2 regions of the Kocuria aegyptia genome follow, and region 1 is predicted to be linked to the other one. Evidence: riboswitches for the same ligand, from Rfam matches in the RefSeq annotation. Region 1 holds a riboswitch; the other holds the start of a gene.

The links. Region 1 has a riboswitch for thiamine pyrophosphate ahead of ABD220_RS16625 (ECF transporter S component). Riboswitches for the same ligand answer to the same signal wherever they lie in the genome.
Region 2: another riboswitch for thiamine pyrophosphate. It lies ahead of thiM (hydroxyethylthiazole kinase); the one in region 1 lies ahead of ABD220_RS16625 (ECF transporter S component).

Annotation. Positions count from the first base shown of each region.
Region 1 covers NZ_BAAAOA010000046.1:502,022-506,975, forward strand. The annotation lists gene ABD220_RS16605 (Na+/H+ antiporter subunit E) at 1-718, shown strand, start outside; gene ABD220_RS16610 (MrpF/PhaF family protein) at 715-987, shown strand; gene mnhG (monovalent cation/H(+) antiporter subunit G) at 984-1,439, shown strand; gene ABD220_RS16620 (DUF4235 domain-containing protein) at 1,498-1,776, shown strand; TPP riboswitch at 2,024-2,145, shown strand; gene ABD220_RS16625 (ECF transporter S component) at 2,236-2,856, shown strand; gene ABD220_RS16630 (ABC transporter ATP-binding protein) at 2,853-4,691, shown strand; gene ABD220_RS16635 (energy-coupling factor transporter transmembrane component T family protein) at 4,688-4,954, shown strand, end outside.
Region 2 covers NZ_BAAAOA010000015.1:245,279-250,232, forward strand. The annotation lists gene ABD220_RS07490 (bifunctional hydroxymethylpyrimidine kinase/phosphomethylpyrimidine kinase) at 1-504, opposite strand, end outside; gene thiE (thiamine phosphate synthase) at 501-1,184, opposite strand; gene thiM (hydroxyethylthiazole kinase) at 1,181-2,053, opposite strand; TPP riboswitch at 2,045-2,138, opposite strand; gene ABD220_RS07505 (nuclear transport factor 2 family protein) at 2,208-2,942, opposite strand; gene ABD220_RS07510 (Rne/Rng family ribonuclease) at 3,137-4,954, opposite strand, start outside.

The DNA of each region.
Region 1 (4,954 bases):
GAACTCCCTGCTCGTCGAGCTCCCGCTGCTGGTGTGGCTCGTCGTCGTGTGGGGCGCCCTCTGGGGCGACTTCGGCCCCGGCAACCTCCTGGTCGGACTGGTCCTTGCCCTGCTCGTGACATGGGTGCTGTACCTGCCGTCCGTGCAGCTGTCCGGCCGGTTCAACCTGCTCCGGTTCGCCGTCTTCGCCGTGACCTTCGTGTGGCAGGTCGCCAAGGCGAGCGTCGAGGTGATGCTCATCGCGATCCTCGTCGGGCCTCGTGCGCGCAACGCCGTGGTCGGCGTCCAGCTGCGCACCCGGTCCGACCTGCTCCTGACGGCCACCGGCCACACCATGACCCTGATCCCCGGCTCGCTCGTCGTGGAGGTGGACCGTGCCGCCGGCACGCTGTACTTCCACGCGCTCAACGTCCGCAGCGCCCAGGACGCCGAGGACTTCCGCCGGTCCGCGCTGCAGGTGGAGGCCGCCTGGATCCGGATCATGGGCACACGGGAGGAGCTCGCCGCCCTGCGGGCCGAGCGTCGCGGCGCAGGAGCCGCCGGCGCGGACCGGCGGGACAGCGCCGCGATCAGTTCCCCGGTCACCGCGAGCCAGCAGATCGTGGGCCGCCGCCGGGACGAGATCCCCGCCGCCACCCGGAGGGACATCCGCCGAGACCCCCGCCGGGACACCCCGGCCGACACCCCCGCCGACACCCCTGAGGAGGACCGCCCGTGATGGAGATCGCCGTGGCCGTCGCGGCCGTGCTGCTCAGCGCGGCCGCCGCGGGCACCCTCTACCGCCTCGCCAAGGGCCCGTCCCTGCTGGACCGGGTGGTGGCCACGGACGTGCTGCTGGCCATCGTCGCGGCCGCCCTGGCCGTGGAGATGGCCTACCACGGCCACCTCAACAACCTGATCCTCATGGTGATCGTCTCGCTGGTCGGTTTCATCGGCTCCGTGACGGTGGCGCGCTTCGCCACCCAGACCGCCGAGCACGGGCGGTGAGCGCCGTGCTGGACACCGTCCTGGACGCCGCCGCCGCCGTCTGCCTCGTGGTCGGCGCGCTGATGTCCCTGGCCGCCGCGATCGGCCTGGTCCGCTTCCCGGACCTGCTGACGCGCATGCACGCCGGCACCAAGCCGCAGGTCTTCGGGCTGCTCCTCATGCTCACCGCCGTCGCCCTGGAGAACCGCGATCCCGTCATGGTCCCGCTCATCGCCCTCGGCTGGATCTTCCAGCTGCTCACGGTCCCCGTCTCGGCGCACATGGTGGGCCGCTCGACCTACCGCACCAAGCACCTGAACCGCACCACACTGACCCAGGACGACCTGCAGAAGGTGCTCAACCGCGCCGGGGAGGGCACCGGGGAGGGCGCCGGCGCGGGACTGCCGGCGCCGAGCCCGGACGGGCGGCGAGCAGACGGACAGCAGACTGACGGATCGGCGGCGACGCGTTAGGCTGGGCAGGATCGACAGGGCGCACCCGCGTCCCCCGGACGACAAGGAGCAGCACTCCATGAACACCAAGGTTCTCGAACTCGTGGGCACCGGCCTCTCGCTCGGCGGTGTGGCGCTCTCGCACAAGGTGCTCGGCGCCGCGTGGACGCGCATCACCGGCGATCCGCCCCCCGCCAGGAACCCGGACCCGGACGAGGCCTGGACGGGCATCATCATCTGGTCGCTCGTGACCGGCCTCGTGGGCACCGTCATCAAGGTCGGCATCTCCCGCAAGATCGCCGAGATCGAGAACAAGCCCCAGAAGAACCCCAAGGCCTCGAGCCAGGCCGAGGTCTGAGACCCGGCGGACACCCCGCGAAAGGGCCCGCCCGGTCGGACACCGCACCGGTGTCCGACCGGGCGGGCCCCTTGCGTCGTGGCGCGGGCCCTTGCGTCGTGGCGCGGGCCGTGCGGCGGGCGCGGCGGGGGCGGTGCTCGCCGTGCGGCGGGCGCGGCGGGGGCGGTGCTCGCCGTGCGGGCGGGACCGGGGCGCCGGGACCCGCGGGTGTGCGCGGAGCGGGCGACGGAGGGGTAGACTCGGTGCCACTGAACGACAGGGGAGCGCTTCCCGCCGGTGAGACCGACGCGGCGCTGAGAGTGCGGATCGCCGCAGACCCTCGAACCTGCTCCGGTTAGCACCGGCGAAGGGAGTCGAGCATCTCAGGGGTGTTTCCCCGGGAGCGCGCCACCGGCGCGGCCCGCCGAACCCCGTCCCCTCCTGGCACCGACGGCTCGCTGAGCCCAGGAGGAACCCACCGTGAACACCACCACCCACCGTCCCGCCGACCGCCCCGGCACATCGCGCACGTCGTCCTGGCGTGTCGTCGACATCGTCGTGGCCGCCGTCCTCGCCGCCGTGTGCGCGGTCGTCTTCTGGGCGTGGTCGAACCTGCTCTACCCCGTGGTCGGCACCGCCGCGGTCGCCTATCCGCCCGCCGTGGGCCTGATCGTCGGCGGCTGGCTGGTGGCCGGCGTGCTCGGCGGGCTGATCATCCGCAAGCCCGGCGCTGCGCTGTTCTGCGAGCTGCTCGCGGCCGTCATCGAGAGCTTCCTCGGCACCCACTTCGGCCTGCTGGTCATCCTCTCCGGGCTGGTCCAGGGCATCGGCGCGGAACTGGCCTTCGCGGCCTTCCGCTACCGCCGGTTCGACGCCCTCGCGGCGGCCGTGGCGGGCGCCGTGAGCGGGATCTTCCTCGGCGTCCACGAGAACATCGTCTACAACTACGAGTGGGCGCTGGGCCACCAGGCGGCCTACGTGGTCCTGGCCGCCGTCTCCGGGGCGGTGCTCGCCGGCCTCCTGATGCATGCCGTGGTGCGGGCCCTCGCGGCCACCGGCGTCCTGCAGGGCCTCGCCTCGGGGCGGGCCGTGCGGCGATGACCGTCCCCACGGTCCGGCGCCCGGCGGCGCCCGCGGCCCGCGGGGCGCGCGTCGAGGCCCGCGGCTTCGGCTGGCACCACCCCGGGCGGGAGACGGCGGCGCTGCGCGATCTCGACCTCGTGGTGGAGCCGGGGGAGCGGGTGCTCCTGCTGGGTCCCAGTGGGGCCGGCAAGTCCACCCTCCTGCACGCCCTGGCGGGGGTCCTCCACGACGACGACGGACAGTCGGGCTCCGGCGAGCTGCTGCTCGACGGCACGCTCCCGGCTCGGGCGCGCGGCCGGGCCGGGCTCGTGCAGCAGGACCCCGAGTCCCAGGTGGTGCTGTCCCGGATCGGCGACGACACCGCGTTCGGCCTCGAGAACCTCGCGGTGCCCCACGAGCAGATCTGGCCGCGGGTGCGCGCGGCGCTCGACGCCGTGGGCCTGGACCTTCCGCTCGACCACTCCACCGCGGCCCTGTCCGGCGGGCAGAAACAGCGCCTGGCGCTCGCTGGCGCCGTGGCCATGAGCCCGGGGCTGCTGCTGCTCGACGAACCGACGGCCAACCTGGACCCCGCCGGCGTGCGACAGGTCCGCGACGCCGTGGTCTCCTGCCTCGACCGCAGCGGGGCCACACTCGTGGTCGTGGAGCACCGCGTCGCCGTGTGGGCCGAGGTCGTGGACCGTGTCGTCGTGCTCGGCCGCGACGGGGGCATCACCCACGACGGCCCCCCTGGGCGGATGCTCGGCGCGGCGGTCGAGGAACTCAGCAGGGCGGGGGTGTGGGTGCCCGGCCGGGTGCCGGCCACGCGCGAGCCCGCGCGCGCGTCCGCAGGCCCTGCCGGGTGTCCTGCCGCGGGCCCGTCCGCGACCGGCCGTCCCGGAGCGGATCGCGAACCGCTGCTGAGCACCGCCGGTCTGGGCGTCTCGCGCAGCCAGCCCTCGGCGCGTCAGCTGCGCGCCCGGCGGCGGGAGCGCCGCCGGGACCGTCCCGTGGACGACGCGGTCACGGGCCGGGACCTCCCCACGGCGGTGGCCGGCGTGGAGCTGGGCCTGCGGCCCGGCCGCGCGCTGGCACTGATCGGGCCCAACGGCGCCGGCAAGTCCACGCTCGCGCTGACGGTGGCGGGTCTGCTGGCCCCCGTGCGCGGCACCGTGCGGGCCCACCCGCTCCTCGACCGCGGCGCGGGTCCCGACCCGCTGGAGTGGAGCGGACGGGAGCTCGTGGCCCGCATCGGGACGGTCTTCCAGGAGCCCGAGCACCAGTTCCTGCGCGCCACCGTGCGTGCCGAGCTCGAGCACGGCCCACGGCTGGCGGGCACGCCGGCGGCCGAGCGGGAGCGCCGCACGGACGAGCTGCTCCACCGGCTGCGGCTCGCCCACCTGGCGGACGCGAACCCGTTCACCCTCTCCGGCGGCGAGAAGCGGCGGCTGTCCGTGGCCACGGTCCTCGCCACGGATCCGGACGTGCTGGTGCTCGACGAACCCACGTTCGGCCAGGACGCCCTGACGTGGGCGGAGCTGGTGGACCTGCTGGTGGAACTCATCGACGCCGGCACGTCGGTCCTCGTGGTGACCCACGACGAGGACTTCGTGCGGGCGCTCGGCGCCGAGGTGCTCGCGCTCGGCAGGGCTCCCGAGGTGGGTGGGGCCGCTCGCGCGGCACCCCCGGCAGTGCCGGCCGCCTCGGCCCCGCCGGCTGCTTCGACCGCACCGGTGCCGCCGATCGTGCCGGCTGACCCGGCTGCTTCGACTGCACCGACTGTGCCGGCTGCCCGTACCGTGCCGACGGCGCCGGCCGCCTCGGCCGTTGCCGCCGCGCCAGCCGTCCCGGCCCGGCGGGAGTCCGTCCGGTGAGCGCCCCCGTGCTCGCGCCGTCGGCCAGGACCTCCCTGCTGGGACGGACGAACGCGGTGGTCAAGCTGTCCGGGGCCCTGCTGCTGACCGCGGTGCTGCTGCTGAGCGCGGACCCCGTGACGTCGGGGACGGTGCTGCTGGGCGAGGTGCTGCTCCTGGCGCTGGCCGGTCAGCGACCCCTCGCGCTGCTGCGCCGGGCGTGGCCGGTGGTGGTGGCGGCGATCGTGAGCGGGTGGGGCACGGCCCTGCTCGCCGAGGACTCG
Region 2 (4,954 bases), on a different contig from region 1:
GCGGGCTACCCGGTGGCCCTGGGCGAGGGCCTCCGCCCACGACGACGCCGGGTCCTCCCCGGCGAGCACGGCGAGCTCCTGCAGGTTCGGGGTGATCAGGTCGGCGAGGCCCAGCATCGAGCGCAGGGCGTCCTCGGCCTCGCGCTCCAGGAGGCGCCCTCCGGAGGTGGCGACCATCACCGGGTCCAGGACCACGACCGGCGGCCGGTGGGTGCCCAGCCACCGGGCGACGGCCTCGATGACCGGCACGGACCCGAGCATCCCGATCTTGACGGCGTCGATCTCGACGTCCTCGGCGACCGCGTCGAGCTGGGCGGAGAGGAACTCGACCGGCGGGACGTGGATGGAGCGCACGCCCACGGTGTTCTGGACGACGACGGCGGTGACGGCGCTCATCCCGTAGCCGCCCATCGCGGCGATCGACTTGAGGTCGGCGTGCTGGCCGGCGCCGCCCGTGGGATCGGTGCCGGCGATGGCCAGGACGCGGGGCACGCGGGCGGTCACGGGCCCACCTCCCCGGCGGGCACGGCGGCAAAGGCCCGCACGTAGCGGGCGGCCGCGGCCTCGGGGTCGGGGTCGGCGCAGATCCCGGAGACCACGGCCAGCCCGGCGGCGCCGGCCGCGAGCAGGGCGGGGGCGTCCTCGACCCGCACCCCGCCGATGGCCAGGCAGGGCAGGGACGTGCGGCCCGCGGCGCGGGCGAAACCCTCGACGCCCAGCGGCTCGGGGTGGTCGGGCTTCGTGCGGGTGACCCGCACCGCTCCGACGCCCAGGTAGTCGACCGTCCCGGCGGGCAGCGCGGAGGCGGCGTCGAGCTCCGCAGCCGTGGCGGCGCTGAGGCCGAGCACGGCGTCGGTCCCGCAGATCCGCCGGGCGAGGACCACGGGCAGGTCCGTCTGCCCGACGTGCACCCCGGCCACGGGGGCGCCGGCCGCCCGGGCGGCGAGGTAGACGTCCGCGCGGTCGTCCACGAGCACGGGCACCTCCCGGCCCACGCGCTCGGCGACGGCCGTCAGCAGGGCGACCAGCTCGCGGGCCGGGGCGTCTTTCGCGCGGACCTGGACCATGGTGGCGCCGCCGCGGACGGCGGCCGCCACGACGTCCGGGACCGTTCGGGGGGCGCTCAGAGCGGTGTCCGTCACGAGGTGCAGGGCCAGGGCCGCAGGGTCGAGACGCGGGCTCACCGGGCGCCCTCCTCGCGGACGAGCTCCGCCCGGGCGGCGATCCGCTCCGGCGTGACGGCGTGCAGCCGGTCCAGCAGCGCCACGGCGAAGGAGCCGGGCCCGGCGGAGTCGGCGGCCGCGTCCTCGGCCGCGAGGGTGTACACCGTGGTGGCGGCCACCGCCGCCGCGGCCGGGTCCGGGCGCACGGCGGTGAACGCAGCCATGAGGGCGCCCAGCGCGCAGCCGCCGCCGGTGATGCGGGTCAGCAGGGGCGTGCCGTGCGGCACGCGGACGACGGTGCCGTCCGGGGAGCGCACGAGGTCCACGGGCCCGGACACGGCCACCGCCGACCCGGCCCGCTCGGCGAGCGCGGCGGCGGCGTCCCGGGCGGCCTCGACGCCGTGCGTCGCGTCGGTGCCGCGCCCTCCGCTGCCGCCGGCGAGGGCGACGACCTCGGAGGCGTTGCCGCGCACGATCGCCGGCCGGAACTCGAGCAGGTCGCGGGCCAGCGCGGTGCGCACGGGCAGGGCACCCACCGCCACCGGGTCCAGGACCCAGGCCCGGCCCGCGCGGCGCCGGGCGCCGACGGCCTCGTAGGCGGCCCCGCGCTGCTCGGCGGTGGGCGTGCCGGTGTTGACGAGCAGGCCGTCGGCGAGCTCCGCGAAGACCCCGCCCTCCCCCTGGATGTCGGTCATCGCCGGGGACGCGCCCACGGCGAGGAGCGCGTTGGCGGTGAAGTTGGTGACCACGGCGTTGGTGATGCACTGCACGAGCGGCGCCGCGGAGCGCAGGTCCTCCAGGGCCGCCGCGGCGTCCTCGGCGAGCGCGGGGTCCGGCGGCGCCGGCCTGGCTCCTGCTGTGCGGGCGGACGTGGGGACGGCATCGCGCATCTGCGACATCCCTTCGCTAGTACTGGCTAGATCAGGTTCGACGGGTGTGTTCTCAGCCGCTCGAGCGGCACCCCGTGTCAGGTGTCCTGCCAGTCTAGCCCTCGCGCGGGAGCCCGGACGCGGGCGGATCCCGGGACGGATCCCGGCTGTGGGGTCAGAACACGCCGTTGGCGTTCGCCGTCCGCTCGGGCACCGGCTGCGCGACGCCCCAGTGCTCCACGATCCGTCCGTCCTCGAGGCGCCACAGGTCGTAGCAGGCGACCGTGCGCGCGGTTCCGCCCCCGTGATCGCCGTCGGCGACGGCCTCCGCGACGGTCAGCACGAAGTTCCCCTCGCCGAGCACCCGGTGCAACCGCTGGTAGGCGGGCTGCGGGTCCTCCGCCGTGCGAGCGGTGTGCTCGGTGCAGCCCTGGGCACTCATGTGGTCCTGGACGGCGCGGCGGTCGCCCCCGATCAGGGCGGCCTCGACCCACTCGGCGGTGATGCGCTTGTTGTCCTGCGTCCGCTCGTGGTCCGTGACCGCGACGGGACCGTCGAGCTGGGGGCGGGCGCCGCCGGCCTCCGTGCGCAGGGGCTCGAAGGCGTCCCAGTGCTCGGCGATCCGCCCGTCCGCCACGCGGAAGACGTCGAAGCCGACCAGGGGCTGCGGGCCGAGCCCCTGGTAGGCCGAGTGGGCGACCACCGTCCCGTGGTCGTCGAGCACCCGGACGAGATCCACGCGGAAGTCGTCGGGGATGCCGCGCAGGAACTGCTTGAGACCCTCGCGCCCGTCCGGGGCGAGGGGCGAGTGCTGGATGAAGTCCTCCGTGTAGTGGCGGTCCACGGCCGACGGATCCCGGTGGACGAAGAGGTCCGTGCCGGCGGCGCGGACGGTGTCTGCACTGGTCATGGCGGTGCTCCCTGGAACGGGCGGCCGCTCGCCCCGGCGGACGGGACGGCGGCCCCGGCTGTGCTGTGGTGCGCACCACGGTACGCCGCCGGGCGGGGGCCGGGCAGGCCTGGACGGTCCGTGACGGCCCACGACGACGGAGGACCCCGACCGTGCTGGTCGGGGTCCTCCGTGGTGCTGCTCGGCCGGACGGCTCAGCCGCGTCCCGCGGGTCCTCCGCTGGTCAGGTCCTCGGCCTTGACGCCGACGCCGACGACGGTCGGCGCCCGGCGGGAGGAGTCCTCCGGGGAGCGCTGGGCGACGGCCTTGGCCTCGTGCCGGGCACCCTCCGCGGCGGCCGCCCGGCCGGCGGTCACCTCGGCCTCGCCCGGCCGAGCCGCCGGGGCCGTGGCCCGCCGCGAGCGCCGCCGGGGTCGCGCCGGCTCGGCGCCCGGCTGCTCAGGAGCCGCCGAGCCGGGGGCCTGCTGCGCCGTGCTCTCCCGCGCCGCATCCGCCCGTGCGGTGGTCTCCTGCGCGGCGACCGCCGCCCGGGCGTCCTCCGCAGCGGTGGCCTGCGCGGCGCCGGTCTGCTCGGCGCCGGCCTGCTCAGGGGCACCGTCGGCAGCGGTGACCGCCTCAGCGGCTGCTCGCTCAGCGGCGACCTCCTGGGCAGCGGAGCCGGCGTCCGGCGCCGTCTGCCCGAAGGCCTCCGCGAGGGAGTCCAGGCTCAGCGGACCGGCCTCGGCGGGCTCCTCGACGGCCGCGTGGCCCTGCGGCAGCTCGATGACCTCGCCCTTGATCGTCAGGCGCGCGCCCTGCTCGGCCGGCACCCCGGGGGCCTGCTCCTCCGCGGCCGGGACGGGGGCCTCCCCCACGTCCGGCTGCTGCTCGGCGGCGGTGTCCGCACCCTGGCCCCGGTTGCGGCTGCGCTTGCCGCGACGCTTCTTCCGGGAGCGCCCCGAGCCCTCGGGACGGGTCTCCGCCGGCTGGGCGGTCTCCTCGGCGCGCTCCGGCTCCTCCGCGGCGGCCTCCTCGTGATGGGTGGCAGCGGCGATCGTCGCGAACGCCGTCCGCGCGGCCTCGGCCTTGGCCCTCTCCGCGGGATCGGGCTCGGCGGACCGCTGCTCCGTCCGGGCGGGCTGCTGCTCGTTGCGGCCCCCGCGGCCGCGCTTGCGCTCCGTGCGGTTCGGCCGCTGGTCCCGGGACTCGCCCGTGGCGCCGCCGGAGCGGCCCTCGAGCGGGTGGTCGTGGACCACCACGCCGCGACCGGCGCAGTGCTCGCACGGCTCGGAGAACACCTCGAGCAGCCCGGTGCCCATGCGCTTGCGCGTCATCTGCACGAGGCCCAGCGAGGTCACCTCCGCCACCTGGTGCTTGGTGCGGTCCCGGCCCAGGCACTCCACCAGCCGGCGCAGCACGAGGTCCCGGTTGGACTCGAGCACCATGTCGATGAAGTCGATCACGATGATGCCGCCGATGTCCCGCAACCGCAGCTGCCGCACGATCTCCTCGGCCGCCTCCAGGTTGTTCTTCGTGACGGTCTCCTCGAGGTTGCCCCCGGAGCCGGTGAACTTGCCGGTGTTCACGTCGACCACGGTCATCGCCTCGGTCCGATCGATCACGAGCGAGCCGCCCGAGGGCAGGAAGACCTTGCGCTCGAGCGCCTTCTGGATCTGTTCCTCCACGCGGTAGTTCACGAACAGGTCCTCGTCCTCGTCCCACTTCTTGAGCCGGTCGAGCAGGTCCGGCGCGACGTAGGTCACGTACGCCTCGATGTTGTCCCACGCCTCGTCGCCCTGGACGACCATGGTGGTGAAGTCCTCGTTGAAGACGTCGCGGACCGTCTTGATCGTCAGGTCCGGCTCCGCGTAGAGCATCTCGGGCGCGAGCGTCCTGGTCGATCCGGCCCGCTCCTGGATCTGCTCCCACTGGGCCCGCAGCCGGTTGATGTCGTGGGTGAGCTCCTGCTCGGAGGCCCCCTCCGCGGCGGTGCGCACGATGACTCCCGCCCCGTCCGGCAGGCGGTCCTTGAG